DNA from 2 places in the Shinella sp. GW821-FHT11G07 genome. Region 1 is predicted to be linked to the other one. Evidence: riboswitches for the same ligand, from Rfam matches in the RefSeq annotation. Region 1 holds a riboswitch; the other holds the start of a gene.
What was found. Region 1 has a riboswitch for cobalamin ahead of fdhA (formaldehyde dehydrogenase, glutathione-independent). Riboswitches for the same ligand answer to the same signal wherever they lie in the genome.
Positions count from the first base shown of each region.

Region 2: linked by a shared signal. The riboswitch ahead of nrdH (glutaredoxin-like protein NrdH) and the one ahead of fdhA (formaldehyde dehydrogenase, glutathione-independent) in region 1 are both predicted to bind cobalamin.

Region 1 covers NZ_JBXARJ010000014.1:111,970-119,830, reverse strand. Annotated here, with positions in the region: gene AC1RT2_RS24510 (ABC transporter substrate-binding protein) at 1-417, shown strand, start outside; gene AC1RT2_RS24505 (ATP-binding cassette domain-containing protein) at 422-1,270, shown strand; gene AC1RT2_RS24500 (ABC transporter permease) at 1,267-2,763, shown strand; gene AC1RT2_RS24495 (caspase family protein) at 2,942-4,894, opposite strand; gene fdhA (formaldehyde dehydrogenase, glutathione-independent) at 5,128-6,318, opposite strand; cobalamin riboswitch at 6,504-6,703, opposite strand; gene AC1RT2_RS24485 (ABC transporter substrate-binding protein) at 7,038-7,861, opposite strand, start outside.
Region 2 covers NZ_JBXARJ010000001.1:494,478-502,338, forward strand. Annotated here, with positions in the region: gene AC1RT2_RS02195 (putative bifunctional diguanylate cyclase/phosphodiesterase) at 1-380, shown strand, start outside; gene AC1RT2_RS02200 (cold-shock protein) at 681-890, shown strand; gene AC1RT2_RS02205 (cold-shock protein) at 1,022-1,309, shown strand; gene rpsU (30S ribosomal protein S21) at 1,347-1,583, shown strand; gene AC1RT2_RS02215 (hypothetical protein) at 1,625-1,831, shown strand; gene nrdF (class 1b ribonucleoside-diphosphate reductase subunit beta) at 2,094-3,083, opposite strand; gene nrdE (class 1b ribonucleoside-diphosphate reductase subunit alpha) at 3,098-5,245, opposite strand; gene nrdI (class Ib ribonucleoside-diphosphate reductase assembly flavoprotein NrdI) at 5,242-5,637, opposite strand; gene nrdH (glutaredoxin-like protein NrdH) at 5,651-5,872, opposite strand; cobalamin riboswitch at 6,122-6,339, opposite strand; gene AC1RT2_RS02240 (hypothetical protein) at 6,623-7,861, opposite strand, start outside.

The sequences.
Region 1 (7,861 bases):
ACTGACGAAGCCGTCGCCACGGCCGATCTCGACGCCGCTGTGAAGGCTGGTACTGGCTGGATCGGCTACTGCTACGGCCCACACCAGAATTTCGCCCGCTACGAGCTCGAAGTGCTGGAAGAACCCAAGCACGACGACGCCGCCTGGAACTTCGTCGAGCCGTCAGATCCAAACTGGCTGGAAAAGTCGTCGATCAAGTCGGCCTACAAGGATGCGGCTATCCATATCGCCTACTCGAAGTCGCTTGCCGAAAACGCACCTGAGGTGGCGGCAATCCTCGAAAGGGTGACCTTCACGACAGACGCCGTCAGCAAGCTCGCCTTCGCCATTGCCGTCGAAGGCCGGAACCCCGATGATGCTGCCAGGGACTGGATCGCAGCCAATCCCGACGTCGTCGCCGGTTGGGTCGGGAACTGACCATATGATCGAGCTTGAGGACGTCTGGAAGGTTTTCGGCAACGACGAAGCAGCGGTTCTCACCGAGGCACGTCGTGCCGAACCTGACGAAGCCGTCCTCAAGCGCCTTCGCGCGGTTGTCGGTGTGCGCGCCGCCAACCTCTCCGTCAAACAAGGAGAGCTGATCTGCCTGATGGGGCTCTCGGGCAGCGGCAAGTCGACGCTCGTGCGCCTCATCAATCGCCTGCTCGAGCCGAGTGCAGGAAATGTGCGCATCGATGGCAGCGATATCCTGTCTCTCGGCCCCAAGGCGCTGCGCGAATTGCGCTCGCACCGTATCGGCATGGTGTTTCAGTCCCACGCGCTGCTCGCGCATCTCTCGGTACGCGACAATGTAGCCCTGCCTCTCGAAATCCGCGGCATCGCCCGCACGAAGCGCGAGGACCGGGCTGACGAATTGCTTGTCCGCGTCGGGCTCGAGGGGCTGGGAGACCGACGTGTCGGGGCACTCTCCGGCGGTATGCAGCAGCGCGTTGGCCTAGCCCGGGCGCTCGCCGCCGATCCGGATATTCTTCTCATGGATGAGCCTTTCAGCGCGCTCGACCCGTTGATCCGCTATGATCTCCAGACGCAGTTCATGGCGTTGTCGCGTGAATTGGGGAAGACGACCGTCTTCGTGACGCACGATGTCGATGAGGCCTTCCGCATCGCCGATCGTGTCGTGCTGATGCGGGCAGGCCGTATCGTCCAGACCGGAACGGCCGAGACCCTCGTCAACCGGCCTGCTGACGACTATGTCCGCCGCTTCGTCCGCAATGCCCGTTTGCCTGAACGAGACGAGCTCCCACCTGTCAAAACAAGAGCCATCGCATGACCGAGCAAACCGCACGCGACGAAGCCATCGCCCGCTTTACCGGCAGCAGCGGCGCCTACTACCGGCAAGCGTTTCAGCGCATCGGCGAACGGCGCGGCTATACGCCCTCCGTCAACGCCGCCGCCGTCCTGCTTGGCCCGATCTGGCTTGGGGGGCGCCGGCTCTGGTCAGCCTTCTGGCCCTTCCTGATTGCTGATCTTCTCGCCGTCGTGGTGATCGCATTCGCACTTTCCGGGGGAGCGAGTACCGAACAGGGTGCACGCGCCGACCGCCTTGAACGGCTCACCGCCACCCGTCTGTCCGAGGCGAAAGCCGCGAACGACAGGGATTCAACATCCACGATCGCAAAGTCACTTACCCGCTCCGCCACCGCACTAGAACAGGCAGCCCGCGAGGCGCGGCAGACCGCCACCGACGCCAAGGCCGCCGCCTCCCTGATACTGGTGCTCGGAGGCGGACTCCTTGCCGCTACCCGTCTTGGCCTGGGGGCCATCGCCAACCATCTGGTGGAACGCCGCTTTCGCGAATGGCGGCTGGAAAGCGACACGGCCAAATCCGGCTTCAGCCCGCTGCACTCCGCTGGCGCCGCAGCCCTGCTCGCTATCCTCATTCCGATCATCGCGCTTCATTTTAGCGATCGGACACTACTGGACGCCTTCCCGAGCGACCCGGCCTGGAACTCCGCGGCAGCGGCTTGGCTGGACCAGGTCATCAGCTCGATCAGTGGCACCCTCGCGCCGGCCGCCGGAGCGTTGACCAGCGCGATCAATGGGATGCTGGGGCTGCTGGAGGCGGCTCTTACCGAGACGCCATGGCCCGTCGTCATGGCGATTATCCTCGCCATCGCCTGGCAGCTCGCTGGATTCCGCGTCTTTCTTCTGACCTTAGTCGCGATCAGTTATATGGCAATCCTCGGCTACTGGGAAAAAAGCATGCAGACCGTAGCGCTTCTCGGCACCGCGGCGCTGATCTCGATTGCCATCGGTATCCCGCTCGGCGTTCTCTGCGGCTACAACCGGCGCGTCGCCGCAATTGTGCGTCCATTGCTCGATTTCATGCAGACAATGCCGGCCTTCGTCTATCTGATACCGGTTATCGCCCTCTTCGGGATAGGCAAGTCCTCCGGCATCATCGCAACCGTCATCTTTGGCATCCCGCCCGTCGTTAGGCTCACGGCGCTCGGCATCGCTTCAGTGCCGTCCTCCGTGCGTGAAGCCGCGATTGCCTTCGGTGCGTCCCGCAGCTTCATCCTCTTCAAGGTCGATCTCCCGACCGCCGCACCGTCGATCATGGCCGGCATCAGCCAGACCATCCTGATGTGCCTGTCGATGGTCGTCATCGCAGCGCTGATCGGCGCAAAGGGCCTAGGAGAAGACGTGCTGCACGCCCTGCAGTATGCGGCGCAAGGACAAGGCCTGCTCGCCGGCTTGGCAATTCTCCTGTGCGCTATCGTACTCGACCGGATGGTCCAGGGACGTCGAGCGGACGGATAGAGGAATTTCGCTGCTGTCGATCTCCAGGACGTGCGGCGATCCGTCCACCCTTCCAAGAAGATAAACGCAATTTTCCATGGCTTCGATGGTTTGAGGTCCAACACGCTCGTCGACGCTAGTTCTCGCTCCCAGCCGATTCACACGGGAGCCACGCTGGTCATTGTGTGTTGATTGCCTTTTAGCCGCCGAGTGCCGCCAGACATGCTTCCAGCATGGAAAGCATCGCACGGGAACCGTCCAGACTTGCAGCACCGTCGTGCAGGCGCACTTCGCGCCCGCCCTTCAGGAGCGCGAGGACTTGCTGCGTGGAGGCAATCTTGTAGAGGATTTCATCCTGGGACCTGATGCGTGTGATGTACTGCATCTCCTTCTCGTCAACAAAGAAAGTGAACGGCCGGCCCGACACGTCCATGAAATCCCGGTCTCTGTCACGGAAGCCGATATCGATGCCACCAGAGGCATCCAAGCGGATGACGCTCGACCGACCCGCATCATGGCGACGCGTCGCCTGGCAGTTTTGAAGGTAATTTGCCTGATCGAGATTGGCCAGAACCTCCCATCCAGCCACCGACTGAACCTTGAGAAAGGGCGATGTCAGCACCGCGTCTTCTCGTTTGAGTGCGGTCTCCTTAAGAGCTTTAGCCCGCTCATTCTTGATCTTGGCGATCGTGTTCTGGTACTTCCATGTCAGTCCGAGTTCGGCGGCATTCACCACTTCGAACCGATAGACCATAAGTTCTTCTTCGGGGATGGCCCGCGCCTTCACGAGGGCTGTAACACCAAAACAGGTCCCTTCGCAGGACTCGATGTCGATGTAGTCCATGGCCGCCTTCGCCGGCTCCGACATTTCGAGCAGAATATCGCCTTCTTTGTGCATGTTGCGATAGGTAAAGAAGAGCTGGTCGAACTTCTCCAGGAAATGAACGTAGGGAGCCGGATCGAAAGGGATATGGGATCCGCGCCGGTAGAATTTGTCGCCAAAATAGTCGAAGATAATTCTGTTTTTACTGACCCCGCCTCCGTCTATATCGATCAAGGAATCGACGAACACCGTGTTCTTGCACGGCTGATCCGGGTAGTTGAAGAACAGGTCGAGTAGGATGATCTCGCCGTCGGCTATGTCCTCACCCACCTTCTCGCCGCCGGCAAAGCTTCCCCTTCCACAAGGATCGTCCGGCGGTGTGCTGAACGTGAAGTTACGAAACGCCTCGTTCTGCCGACGGAAGCTGAAATCCTTGTCCATGAACTCGATCTTCTGTTTCGCAAGGTTTGCGAACATTCCCTGTGGATAGCGGGACAGATATTTCCGGTAAGCCTCCTGACTGTCGGCGAGCGCGGCAAATTCGAAGAAGGCGACCTCGTCACCGCCCGCCTCGGCCGGTTTTCCTGCGACGAACTGGAAGTCGCCGTAGACCGCGCTGTTTTCCCAGGGTTCCTGCTTGCCGCCGGTGCGCTCCTGCACGGTGGCGCGTACGCGCTTGAAGACATTCTCTATGGAAAGGCCGGGAATCGTCACGGATTCGGCGAGCGCCGCCGCATAGGGACTAGCACCGGTATTGCCGTCGGCCGCGAGATTGCCAGGAGAGGTCGAGAAAGCGACGATGCGGCCGAGCCGTTCCGGTGCCGTCGCAAGGCCGCGCCTGAGGCCGCGCGTCTGCTCGAACGGGTTGTCGCGGCAAGAATCGAGTACGACGATCTGAAGGCTAGTCCTCACCGCATCGAGCCGGCGCGTGAGTTCGCTAAGCGAGAGCGCGACCGAGCGCAGCTCCTCTTCGGTACCCAGCTTGACATCGACAGGTAGCAGGTAGTTCTGCCCGGAGATCTGGACGCCGTGGCCGGCGAAGTAGACCATGACAACAGGATTTTCAACGGTGGCCAGGCGCGCCACGAAGGCATCGACCGCCGCCAATGTATCCGCCGCCTTGGCATTCGCGACCTTGGTGACGGCAAAGCCGCTCTTTGCCAGCGCGGTGCCGACGATCTCGATATCGTTTTCCGGATTGCGCAGGGGTGTCGCTACCTCGTAGCGGCTGTTGCCGATGAGAAGCGCGTGCCGCACGGACGCCGCCGCCTCGATGGGCAGCAGCAGGATTATGAAAACCAGGATTCGCCGCACCGACATCACTCTCATGTGTCCCTCCCCGACCCATCAAAGCTTGCGTCCAGACGCGAAACGGGTGTGCGAAAGGTTTTATTCACCTTATCTAATTTGCGGCGTGAGCCAGAGGAATGGACCGCTTCGGCCAGTGCCAGGCACCGACACCGCGACGTCCTGATGCGCCGCGTGGCGGAAAAGGGCGGCATGCGATCTATCGGGTTCGGTGCGCCGACCGTCGGAAACGGCCGGCGCACGTCGTTTTCTCGTTATGCTGCCTTCAGCAGATCACCATGCGGGTCGAGCACGAACTTGGTCGCGGCACCCTGGTCGAAGCTCTCATAGCCCTGGACGGCATCGTCGAGCGCGATGATCTTCGCGTTGACAATGTCGGCGATGGGCAGGCGGTCGTGCAGGATCGCCTGCATGAGCTGACGGTTGTACTTGAGCACAGGGGTCTGGCCGGTATGGAAAGACAGCGCCTTCGCCCAGCCGAGACCGAAGCGCAGCGACAGGCTACCCTGTTTGGCCGCGACGTCCGCCGCACCGGGATCTTCCGTGACGTAGAGGCCCGGAATGCCGATCGAGCCGGCGGCACGGGTGATCTCCATCATCTGGTTGAGCACGATGGCCGGCTGCTCACCGCCTGCATGGCCACGCGCTTCGAAGCCGACGGCGTCGATAGCGCTGTCGACCTCGTTTGTACCGACGACCTCGGCGATCATGTCGCCCAGCCTGTCGCTCTTGGAGAGATCTATCGGCTCAAAACCGACCCGCGCCGCATGGGCGAGGCGATCCTTGTTGAAGTCGCCGATCATCACGACAGCCGCACCGAGGATGCGGGCGGAGGCGGCAGCGGCAAGACCAACCGGACCCGCGCCCGCCACATAGACCGTGGAACCGACACCGACACCGGCACGCACGGCGCCGTGGAAACCCGTTGGCAGGATGTCGGAGAGCATGGTCAGATCGCGGATTTTTGCCATCGCCTTGTCGCGGTCGGGGAATTTCAAGAGGTTGAAGTCGGCATAGGGGATGGTGACGTAACGCGCCTGGCCGCCGATCCAGCCGCCCATGTCGACATAGCCATAAGCGCCTCCGGCGCGTGACGGGTTTACGGTGAGGCAGACGCCGGTATCCTGCGACTTGCAGCAACGGCAGCGCCCGCAAGCGACGTTGAAGGGCACCGAGACGATATCGCCGACCTTGAGCATCTCGACGTCGATGCCCTTCTCGATGACTTCGCCGGTGATCTCGTGGCCAAGGACGAGGCCGGGCATCGCCGTGGTGCGACCGCGCACCATATGCTGGTCGGAGCCGCAGATGTTGGTGGAAATCACCTTGAGGATGACGCCGTGCTCAATGCGGCGGCCGTCCGGTGCCTCCAGCTTCGGGTCATCGATGTCGCGAACCTCGACCTTGCCGGGTCGCATATAGACGACGCCTCTGTTTCTGCTCATAGTCTTGTCTCCTCCTGAGTTGAAGCCTGTCCGGCCCGCTCCTCCGCGGGCCGAATCATGGTCGGAACGCATGCGAAAACCGCCAAGCGGCCTGCAAAACGTCTCTCGACGAAGGATGGAAAGAAGAAGGAACAAAGCGGCCCAGAGGCAACGCTGTTCGCCTCTCGATCGCCCACCGCAATCGGCCGAGTCTTGTATTCAAGGCTGGTTTCCGGGCTTCGGAACCGTCCGTCAGGACGCCCTCGACACCTTCCCGGCCGTGGCCAGTGGCAATCGTCGAGGTTTTCGTTCCGCTACCGTTGCGGGGGCAGCACCGGCCTCAGACCGGTTTCCCAATTATCCACCCTGACGACGTCCGGGCGGCACCTTGAATGCCGTCAGCAAACCATGCGCAAGAGGAACTAGCCTTCGGGAATACGACATCCCTGACGTCGCCAACGACACCAGGCAAAAAAGGCCATCGATGGTACGAGGCACGCACGCCATGTGTCGCTTGGCATTTCACTACCATCCTGCGGAGTCGCGTTCTGGAGACAATATGCGGCGAGGGCCAGAGAGCTCCTGACTGCATCAAGGATGCTTGGTTTCCTACCCTAACAATCACGCTGTCTCGGTGGTTTCCACGGGACCGCTCCCAAGGTTTTGCTGGGTTCGGCAGACAAATAGAAAGGCGGCCCGGCATTTGGCCGGGCCGTTGAACTTCGCCAACGATGTAAGCGTTACTTGGCAATCGGCGCGTAGTTGCCATTGCTCCAGCGGTTGATGTCGTAGCTCGCGTCTTTCAGGTCGCCCTTCTCGTCGAAGGTGACGGTGCCGACCACGGTGTCGATCGGTTGGCCGTTCTTCAGTGCCTTCGCGACTTCTGTCGGATCATCCGAACCGGCGCGTTCGATACCTTGGGCGAAGGCCTGGATCACAGCATAGGAAAACAGCGTAAAGCCTTCCGGCTTGAAGCCGCCGGCCTTGATCTTTTCCACGGCTTCCTTCGCTTCAGGCTTTGCCTGCGGATCGGAGGGGAAGACGAACATCGTACCTTCACCGGCCGGACCGGCGACCTGCCAGAATTCCGGCGAGGCGATGGAATCGGGCATGATCAGCTGGAACTTGTAAGCCTGCTCGGCAGCCTGACGCAGGATGAGGCCTGCTTCCGGGTGATAGCCGCCGAAATAGACGACATCGACCTTGGCCTCCTTCAACTTGGTAACGAGAGCATTGTAGTCCTTCTCGCCGGCGTTGATGCCTTCAGCAAGAACTTCCTTGAGACCGTTTGCGTTCATCGTGGCACGCACAGCGTCCGCAACGCCCTGACCATAGGCCGTCTTATCGTGCAGCACGGCGACATTCTTGCCGGCATACTCCTTGGCGATCCACGGGCCGATGAAAGCGCCCTGAGCATCGTCACGGGTGTAGAGACGCATGATGTTCGTCCACCCCTTGTTGGCCGCATCGTCCGTCATGACCGGATTGGACGAGGCCGGGCTCATCATCAGCGTACCGTTTTCGGCGTAGACGGCCGAGGCCGGAATGCTCGAACCCGAGCAGG
Region 2 (7,861 bases), on a different contig from region 1:
GGACGCTGCGTGTCATTCGCCAGTTGAAGACGCTGGGCGTGACCATCGCCATGGACGATTTCGGCACGGGATACTCCTCGCTCTCCATGTTGCAGACCTTCCCCTTCGACAAGGTCAAGCTGGATCGCTCCTTCATCGAGGCGGTGACGACCAACGAGGTCTCGATGGCGATCGTCAAGGCGACGATCCTTCTCGCCACCAGTCTCAGAATGTCCGTCGTTGCTGAAGGCGTCGAGCGGCAGGAGCAGGCTGATTTCCTGCAGGCAGAAGGGTGCCGGGAAGCCCAGGGATTCTTCTACGGTCGGCCGGAACCGCTATCGGAAATCGCCGACAAGGTGGGCCGGGTGACATCTATCGGCGTCGGACCCGTCGCAGCTTGAAAGGGCGAGGCCGTCGTTTCAGGCCGCCATACACCCGCGGATAGAAAATCACGGGCGAAGAAAAAATAAAATCGACGGCATACCGCTGATTCCGCGATGTTTTTTCAGTACTTTTTTTGTGAAATCTCGGGCGACGGCGAGAATTTTGTTGCCCAAGCCGGCAAACATACTTATCTTCGTGGTATCGAACTTTGCTTGCGACCTTTGTCTTCCGCCTTCCGGCTCGGTCAGATCTCCTCTCATTGTCGATTTATTTGCGGCCGATTTCGTCGCGTTTTCAACGATTGAAAGGATATCGTTATGAGTTCAGGCACCGTAAAGTGGTTTAACGGCACCAAGGGTTATGGCTTCATTGCACCGGATGACGGCGCGAGTGACATTTTCGTGCACATTTCCGCTGTCGAGCGCGCCGGCCTCCGCTCGCTCGCCGAGGGCCAGAAGGTCAATTACGAAGTGGTTCAGGACCGCAAGTCCGGCAAGCTTTCTGCCGACAACCTGACCGCAGAATAAGAGAATTGTTGCCCCTTTTCGCTGACCACGGATGTACTGGCAGCGAACGGAGAGCGACGGGAAGAGGTCGGGTCGATGCCCGGCCTTTTTATTTTTCGCATTCGGGAAGTCGGAACCTGAAAGGGGCACCTATGAGCCGGAATGTCTACGCAATCGGTGACGCGGTAAAGCTCAAGACTGATCAGCGCCGTCCTGCCGATGGCGGGAGAGCTTGCCGGATCGTCGCTGTGCTGCCTTCTGATCGTGGCGAAGTGCAATACCGCGTTCGTGTCGGCGATGAACCCCATGAACGCCGTATTCTCGCAAGCGACATCGAGGCGCCGGACACTCCGGTGGTGACAAGGCCCAAAACGCCGGCCGCCCATTCCGGAGGAAAAGTGCCCTGGTTCAAGGCCTCCAGCATCCGGACCAAAAAGTAAACAAGCAGCGGGTACTCCCGCCAAGGAAGGACATAATTTGCAAGTTCTCGTCAGGGACAACAACATCGAGCAGGCTATCCGCGTTCTGAAAAAGAAGATGCAGAGAGAAGGGCTTTTTCGGGAAATGAAGGCGCGCAGCGCCTACGAAAAGCCTTCCGAGCGGAGAGTACGAGAAAAAGCCGATGCCATCCGGCGTGCCCGCAAGCTCGCCCGCAAGAAAGCGCAGCGAGAAGGTTTGCTTCCGGCACCCAAGAAGAAACCCATTCGCGCGTGATCGCGTGGCGACCAGTTTCCGGCTCAGGTGAGGAGTGATCGATGACAGCGACTCGACAGCAATTTTTCAAGCCGACAAAGGCGACGGCTGCCACGAAGGCGGCTGAGACCAACTCTGTCGCGAAAGGCATCATCGAGCAGGAAGCCGCCGCCCGCGAAAAGAAGACCGAGAAACTGCGCGCGTTGCGACTGGCCCAGGATGCGGAGACGGTTCAACCGGTTCCTGCTCCGAAGCGAAAGCGCAAATAGCCAGCGATGGCTGTGAGGGGCGCAAACGCCCAAGCATCGAGACAGCTTGCCCGACATTCAAAGGCAAGCCCATTTCGACAAGACCATCGTTAAAGTCTACAAAGGTAAAGCGGCCAAGCCATCGAATTGGCCGCTTGCCTTATTTAGGAAACAGCAAACGCGGAATGCTGAATCCCTCGGTCGGCATAGATAGCAGACCGAAGCGACGGCCCTCCGCTCCCGGGCCGCTACGCCACAGATACCAAACCCACCCTATCCGCACTCAGAAATCCCAGTCGGCATCCTCGGTGGCGACCGCCTTGCCGATGACATAGGACGAGCCGGAGCCGGAAAAGAAGTCGTGGTTCTCGTCGGCATTCGGCGAGAGCGCAGAGAGAATTGCGGGGTTCACCTTGCAGGCCTCTGGCGGGAAAAGCGCCTCATAGCCGAGGTTCATCAGCGCCTTGTTGGCGTTGTAGTGCAGGAACTTCTTCACGTCCTCGGTCAGGCCGACGCCGTCATAGAGCGCTTCGGTGTATTTCGCCTCATTGTCATAGAGCTCGAGCAGCAGGTCGAAGGCGAAATCCTTGATCTCCTGACGCCGTTCCTCCGACAGCCGTTCCAGCGAACGCTGGAACTTGTAGCCGATGTAATAACCGTGCACGGCCTCGTCGCGGATGATCAGGCGGATCATGTCCGCGGTATTGGTGAGCTTTGCGCGGCTAGACCAGTACATCGGCAGGTAGAAGCCGGAATAGAACAGGAAACTTTCGAGGAAGACGCTGGCAACCTTCTTCTTCAAGGGATCGGCGGAAGCGTATTGCTCCATAATCAGCGCCGACTTCCGCTGCAAAAACTCGTTTTCCTCCGACCAGCGATAGGCGTCGTCGACGTCCGGCGTCGAGCAGAGCGTGGAGAAGATCGAGGAATAGGAACGCGCGTGCACGGCCTCCATGAAGGAGATGTTGGAGAGCACCGCCTCCTCGTGCTGGGTCGCTGAATCCTCCATCAACCGCACCGAGCCGACGCCGTTCTGGATTGTGTCAAGCAGGGTGAGGCCGGTGAAGACGCGGATGGTGAGCTGCTGCTCCTCCGGCTTCAAGGTAGCCCAGGACGGAATGTCATTGGAAAGCGGCACCTTTTCCGGCAGCCAGAAGTTTCCGGTCAGGCGGTTCCAGACTTCCAGGTCCTTGTCGTCCTCCATGCGGTTCCAGTTGATGGCGCGCACGGCGGCGGCCGCCTTCGGGGCTTTGGTCTTCACTTGGATATTCATGGTCTTCCCCGATGTCACAGTGCGCACGAGACGCAGCCCTGCACTTCCGTGCCGGACAGCGCCATTTGGCGAAGGCGGATGTAGTAGATGGTCTTGATGCCCTTCTTCCAGGCATAGATCTGCGCCCGGTTGATGTCGCGCGTCGTCGCGGTGTCGCGGAAGAACAAGGTCAGCGACAGGCCCTGGTCGACATGCTGCGTCGCCGCCGCATAGGTGTCGATGATCTTCTCCGGGCCGATCTCGTAGGCGTCCTGGTAGTAGTCGAGATTGTCGTTGGTCATGAAGGCGGCCGGGTAATAGACGCGACCTATCTTGCCCTCCTTGCGAATCTCGATCTTCGAGACGATCGGATGGATCGAGGACGTCGAGTGGTTGATGTAGGAGATCGAGCCCGTCGGTGGCACGGCCTGGAGATTCTGGTTGTAGAGACCACCTGTCATGACTGCCTGCTTCAGCTCAAGCCAGTCTTCCTGCGTCGGAATGTGGATACCCTCCTCTTCGAAGATGCCCCGCACCTTCTCCGTCGCCGGCAGCCACTCCGCTTCCGTGTATTTGTCGAAATATTCGCCGGAAGCGTATTTCGAATTCTCGAAGCCTTTGAAGCTCACGCCCTTCTCGACCGCCAGTCGGTTGGAGGCGCGGATGGCGTGGTACGTCACCGTGTAGAAATAGATATTGGTGAAGTCGATACCCTCTTCCGAGCCATAGAAGATGCGCTCACGGGCGAGGTAGCCGTGCAGGTTCATCTGGCCGAGGCCGATGGCGTGGCTGTCGTCATTGCCCTTCTCGACGGAGGGGACCGAGGAGATGTGGCTCATCTCGGAGACGGCCGTGAGTGCCCGGATCGACGTCTCGATCGTCTGGCCGAAATCGGGGCTATCCATAGCAGCCGCTATGTTGAGCGAGCCGAGATTGCAGGAAATGTCCTTGCCCATCGTCGCATAGGAGAGGTCGTCGTTGAACGCGCTCGGCTCGCTGACCTGCAGGATTTCCGAGCAAAGGTTGCTCATCGAGATGCGCCCGGCGATGGGGTTTGCCCGGTTCACCGTGTCCTCGAACATGATGTAAGGATAGCCGCTTTCGAACTGGATCTCGGCGATGATCTGGAAGAAGTCGCGCGCCTTGATCTTCTTCTTCTTGATGCGGGCGTCCTCGACCATCTCGCGGTACTTTTCCGTCACCGAGATCTCGGAGAAGGCGACACCGTAGACGCGCTCCACGTCATGCGGCGAGAACAGGTACATGTCTTCGTTGTTCTTCGCGAGTTCGAAGGTGATGTCGGGGATGACGACGCCGAGCGACAGCGTCTTGATGCGAATCTTCTCGTCGGCATTCTCGCGCTTAGTATCGAGGAAGCGCATGATATCGGGATGATGGGCGTTGAGATAGACCGCACCCGCGCCCTGCCGCGCACCGAGCTGGTTGGCGTAGGAGAAGGAATCTTCCAAGAGCTTCATCACCGGGATGACGCCGGAGGACTGGTTCTCGATCTGCTTGATCGGCGCTCCCATCTCGCGAAGGTTCGTCAGCGACAACGCCACGCCACCGCCGCGCTTGGAGAGCTGCAAGGCCGAATTGATCGAACGCCCTATGCTCTCCATATTGTCTTCGATGCGGAGCAGAAAACATGAGACGAGTTCACCGCGCTGCTTCTTGCCGGCATTGAGGAACGTCGGCGTCGCCGGCTGGAAGCGGCCGGAAATGATCTCATCGACGAGGTCGCGGGCAAGTGCTTCGTTGCCGCGCGCCAGCGCCAGCGCCACCATGCAGACGCGGTCCTCATAGCGCTCCAGGTAGCGCTTCCCGTCGAAAGTCTTCAGCGTATAGGACGTGTAATATTTGAAGGCGCCGAGAAAGGTCGGGAAACGGAACTTCTTGTCATAGGCGTGGTCGAACAGGTCGCGCACGAAATTGAAGGCATACTGGTCCAGCACCTCCTGCTCGTAGTAGCCCTCCGTCACCAGATAATCGAGTTTTTCCCTGAGGTTATGGAAGAACACGGTGTTCTGGTTGACGTGCTGGAGGAAATACTGCTTAGCGGCCAGCCGGTCCTTGTCGAGCTGGATTTTTCCACCCTCGTCGTAGAGGTTCAGCATGGCGTTCAGCGCGTGGTAGTCCAGCGCCGTAATCTCCGGGGCCTTGATCGGCTTGTCGAGCGTCATCGTGTCCAAAATCGTTCCAATCCATCTTTGACGTTGGCGACGTCTTCCGCGGTGCCCAAAAGCTCGAAGCGGTAGAGATATGGCACCCCGCATTTGGCGGAGATGGCATCGCCGGCGATCCCGAAGGTCGCGCCGAAATTGCTGTTGCCCGCGGCAATCACACCGCGAAGGTTTGCGCGGTTTTCCGCATCGTTGAGGAAGCGGATCACCTGCTTGGGAACGGCGCCTTTCCCGTCCTCACCGCAATAGGTAGGCACGACGAGCACGAAGGGCGCCTCCGCCTTCAGCGCCTCGTCGGCGCGGAGCGGAATGCGGGAGGCCGGAAGGCAGAGCTTTTCGACGAAACGACGGGTGTTTTCCGACCGGGTGGAAAAATAGACGAGCCCGCCCATCACCTGGCTCGCTTCAAGCCAGCGCGCTGATCATATCCGGGCGAAAGCCGGCCCAATGCTGCTCGCCGGCGATGACGACGGGAACCTGCCGGTAGCCGAGCCCCTGCACGAGCGCGAAGGCATCGGCATCCTCGGAAACGTCGACGACGCTGTAGTCGATGCCCTGGCGGTCGAGCGCGCGGGTGGTCGCGGTGCACTGGACGCAGGCAGGCTTGCTGTAGACGGTGATGGACATGGTCTTCCTCGTAATTGGACAATTGGGCGTGACAAATCGTTCAGCCATCCGCCGATGGCCGTTCGAAAAACTGGAGATGGGCAGATGGCCGCCTGAGACGGCCGGACACGAAACGCCGCTTACTCGCGCGGATGCACTGGAAACTGGATCGACATAACTTCACCCCGAAGTGATTATGCGGGACATACGGGGAGACGGGGCGCGACATCATTCCGCAACCCAACGCTCGCCTTCCGGACACCCCGCCCGTGGACATTCATGTACGAGGCAGGTCTCCTGGCTTGCGGGTCGCGGCATCCGTTCACCTTCCCAAGGCATTTGCGCCTCAGTGGCTTCATCGAACGAATGCTCGCCGCTTACAGTTGCGGGGGCAGCTCCGGTTTGACGCGGCCATCATGGCCGCCCCGGATTCCCGTCTTAGCCTTCGATCTTTTCGAATCGAAGGAACCTCGAACACAAGATATAGTAGACGAGGTAAAAAATGCGTCAACAGCTATGACGACTTATCAACGGTTTCGGTGCTGCACCGAAGTAGGCCGACCCCGCCCATCGGGTCTTTCAGCCAGAATTAGCCGCGTTCATCGATTGCGCCAATCCCTAAAACTGGCTTGTTTTGAACCGTCCGCCCGCCCCTACCAGGCATTCCTGCCCAGGCTTGCGCAGGCGCTGCGTGGAATCAGGTGCCATCGCAACACGCGCCTCACTGGCCATCATTGCAGCGTCTGAGACCTGGTCGGGATTGCCCTACGGCTATCTGTCCGTATCCGCCCTTGTTGCCGTCCGGCGAATGATCGTCGGGCCGAGCCAGCCGAGCAGCGGCAGCAAGGCAAGACCGAGCGCAAGGCTATCGTTACGTGGTTGCACCACAACGATATCCCGCCGGAAGGCGGCCGTGCCTTCTCCGCCGGTCCAAACTTCGCCACGCAGCGCGTCGATACTCGAAGGCACGGAGATCGCGAAGGCCGTCAGGTCTTCCTTTTCGCCCGTCTTGGCCGCGCGCACCTGGTAGCCGAACCCGGATCCTTCCGTCTGCACCACCTTCAGGCGGGCGAGCGGCAGGTTTAGCACATCGCCGTCCTGCCCGAAGCGGGCCTCGAGGCTATCAACCTGCGATGCCATGCGCCGAACCCAGATGTTTCGTCCTGCAACCGGATCCTGCTGCGGCGAGACGACCGGCATGTATTCCGTTTCGTCGAAACGATCCGCCTGCGATAGCGTCAAGTAGAAGGTGGAACCGGGTCGGGCGAAGATGCGCATATCCGCGCCGTTCGTGGCGATCGGCCGTGTCCAGCGCTCCTCGGGCACCACGTCGGCGACGGTGACACGGCGGCCGGCGATATCGACGACGTCGAGGCGGCGCAAGGTCTCCGGAACGGGCGTTCCGTTGACTATGAGCGCCATCTCGTACTGCCCTGCATCGAGGGCGAGACGGTAGGCCGTTGCGGGCGCCGTCACGAGCCGCAGGCTCGGCTTTGGCAGCGGGTCGGGCGGCGAGATGATTTCGACCGGCGCACCGCGAAGCCGCGCCGCCCCGGCTTCCAGCAACTTGCGCTCGTAGGCGCGTTGCTGCGCCTCGGCCTCGACATAGCGGCGAGCGAAGGTGCGTTCCTCCTGCTGGTAGGCGGTGTAGGCCGCAATGGCATCAGTGCCCCAGACGAGTTGGCCGCTGCCGTTCAGGACACCCTCGGGATAGAGGACGACATAGGGCGTGGGTTCGAGCTCCGCGGCCACCACACCATCCCGCATGACCCGGAGGGTGCCCGTGACATCCTGACGTTTCCTTTCGAGGTCGACATAGACCTGCCGGGAAAGCGGCCAGTAATATTCCTGCGTCTCGACGAAGGAGATGGCGCTGTCTTCGCCCGACAGAAGGTGTAGCGTCGGCGCATGCGAGGGCAGGAACATGTCCTTGAAGCCAAAACCATCCCAGACGCGACCGGTAATGATGACGGCATCCCGTCGTTCAGGCTCGATCGCTTTTGCAGGGCT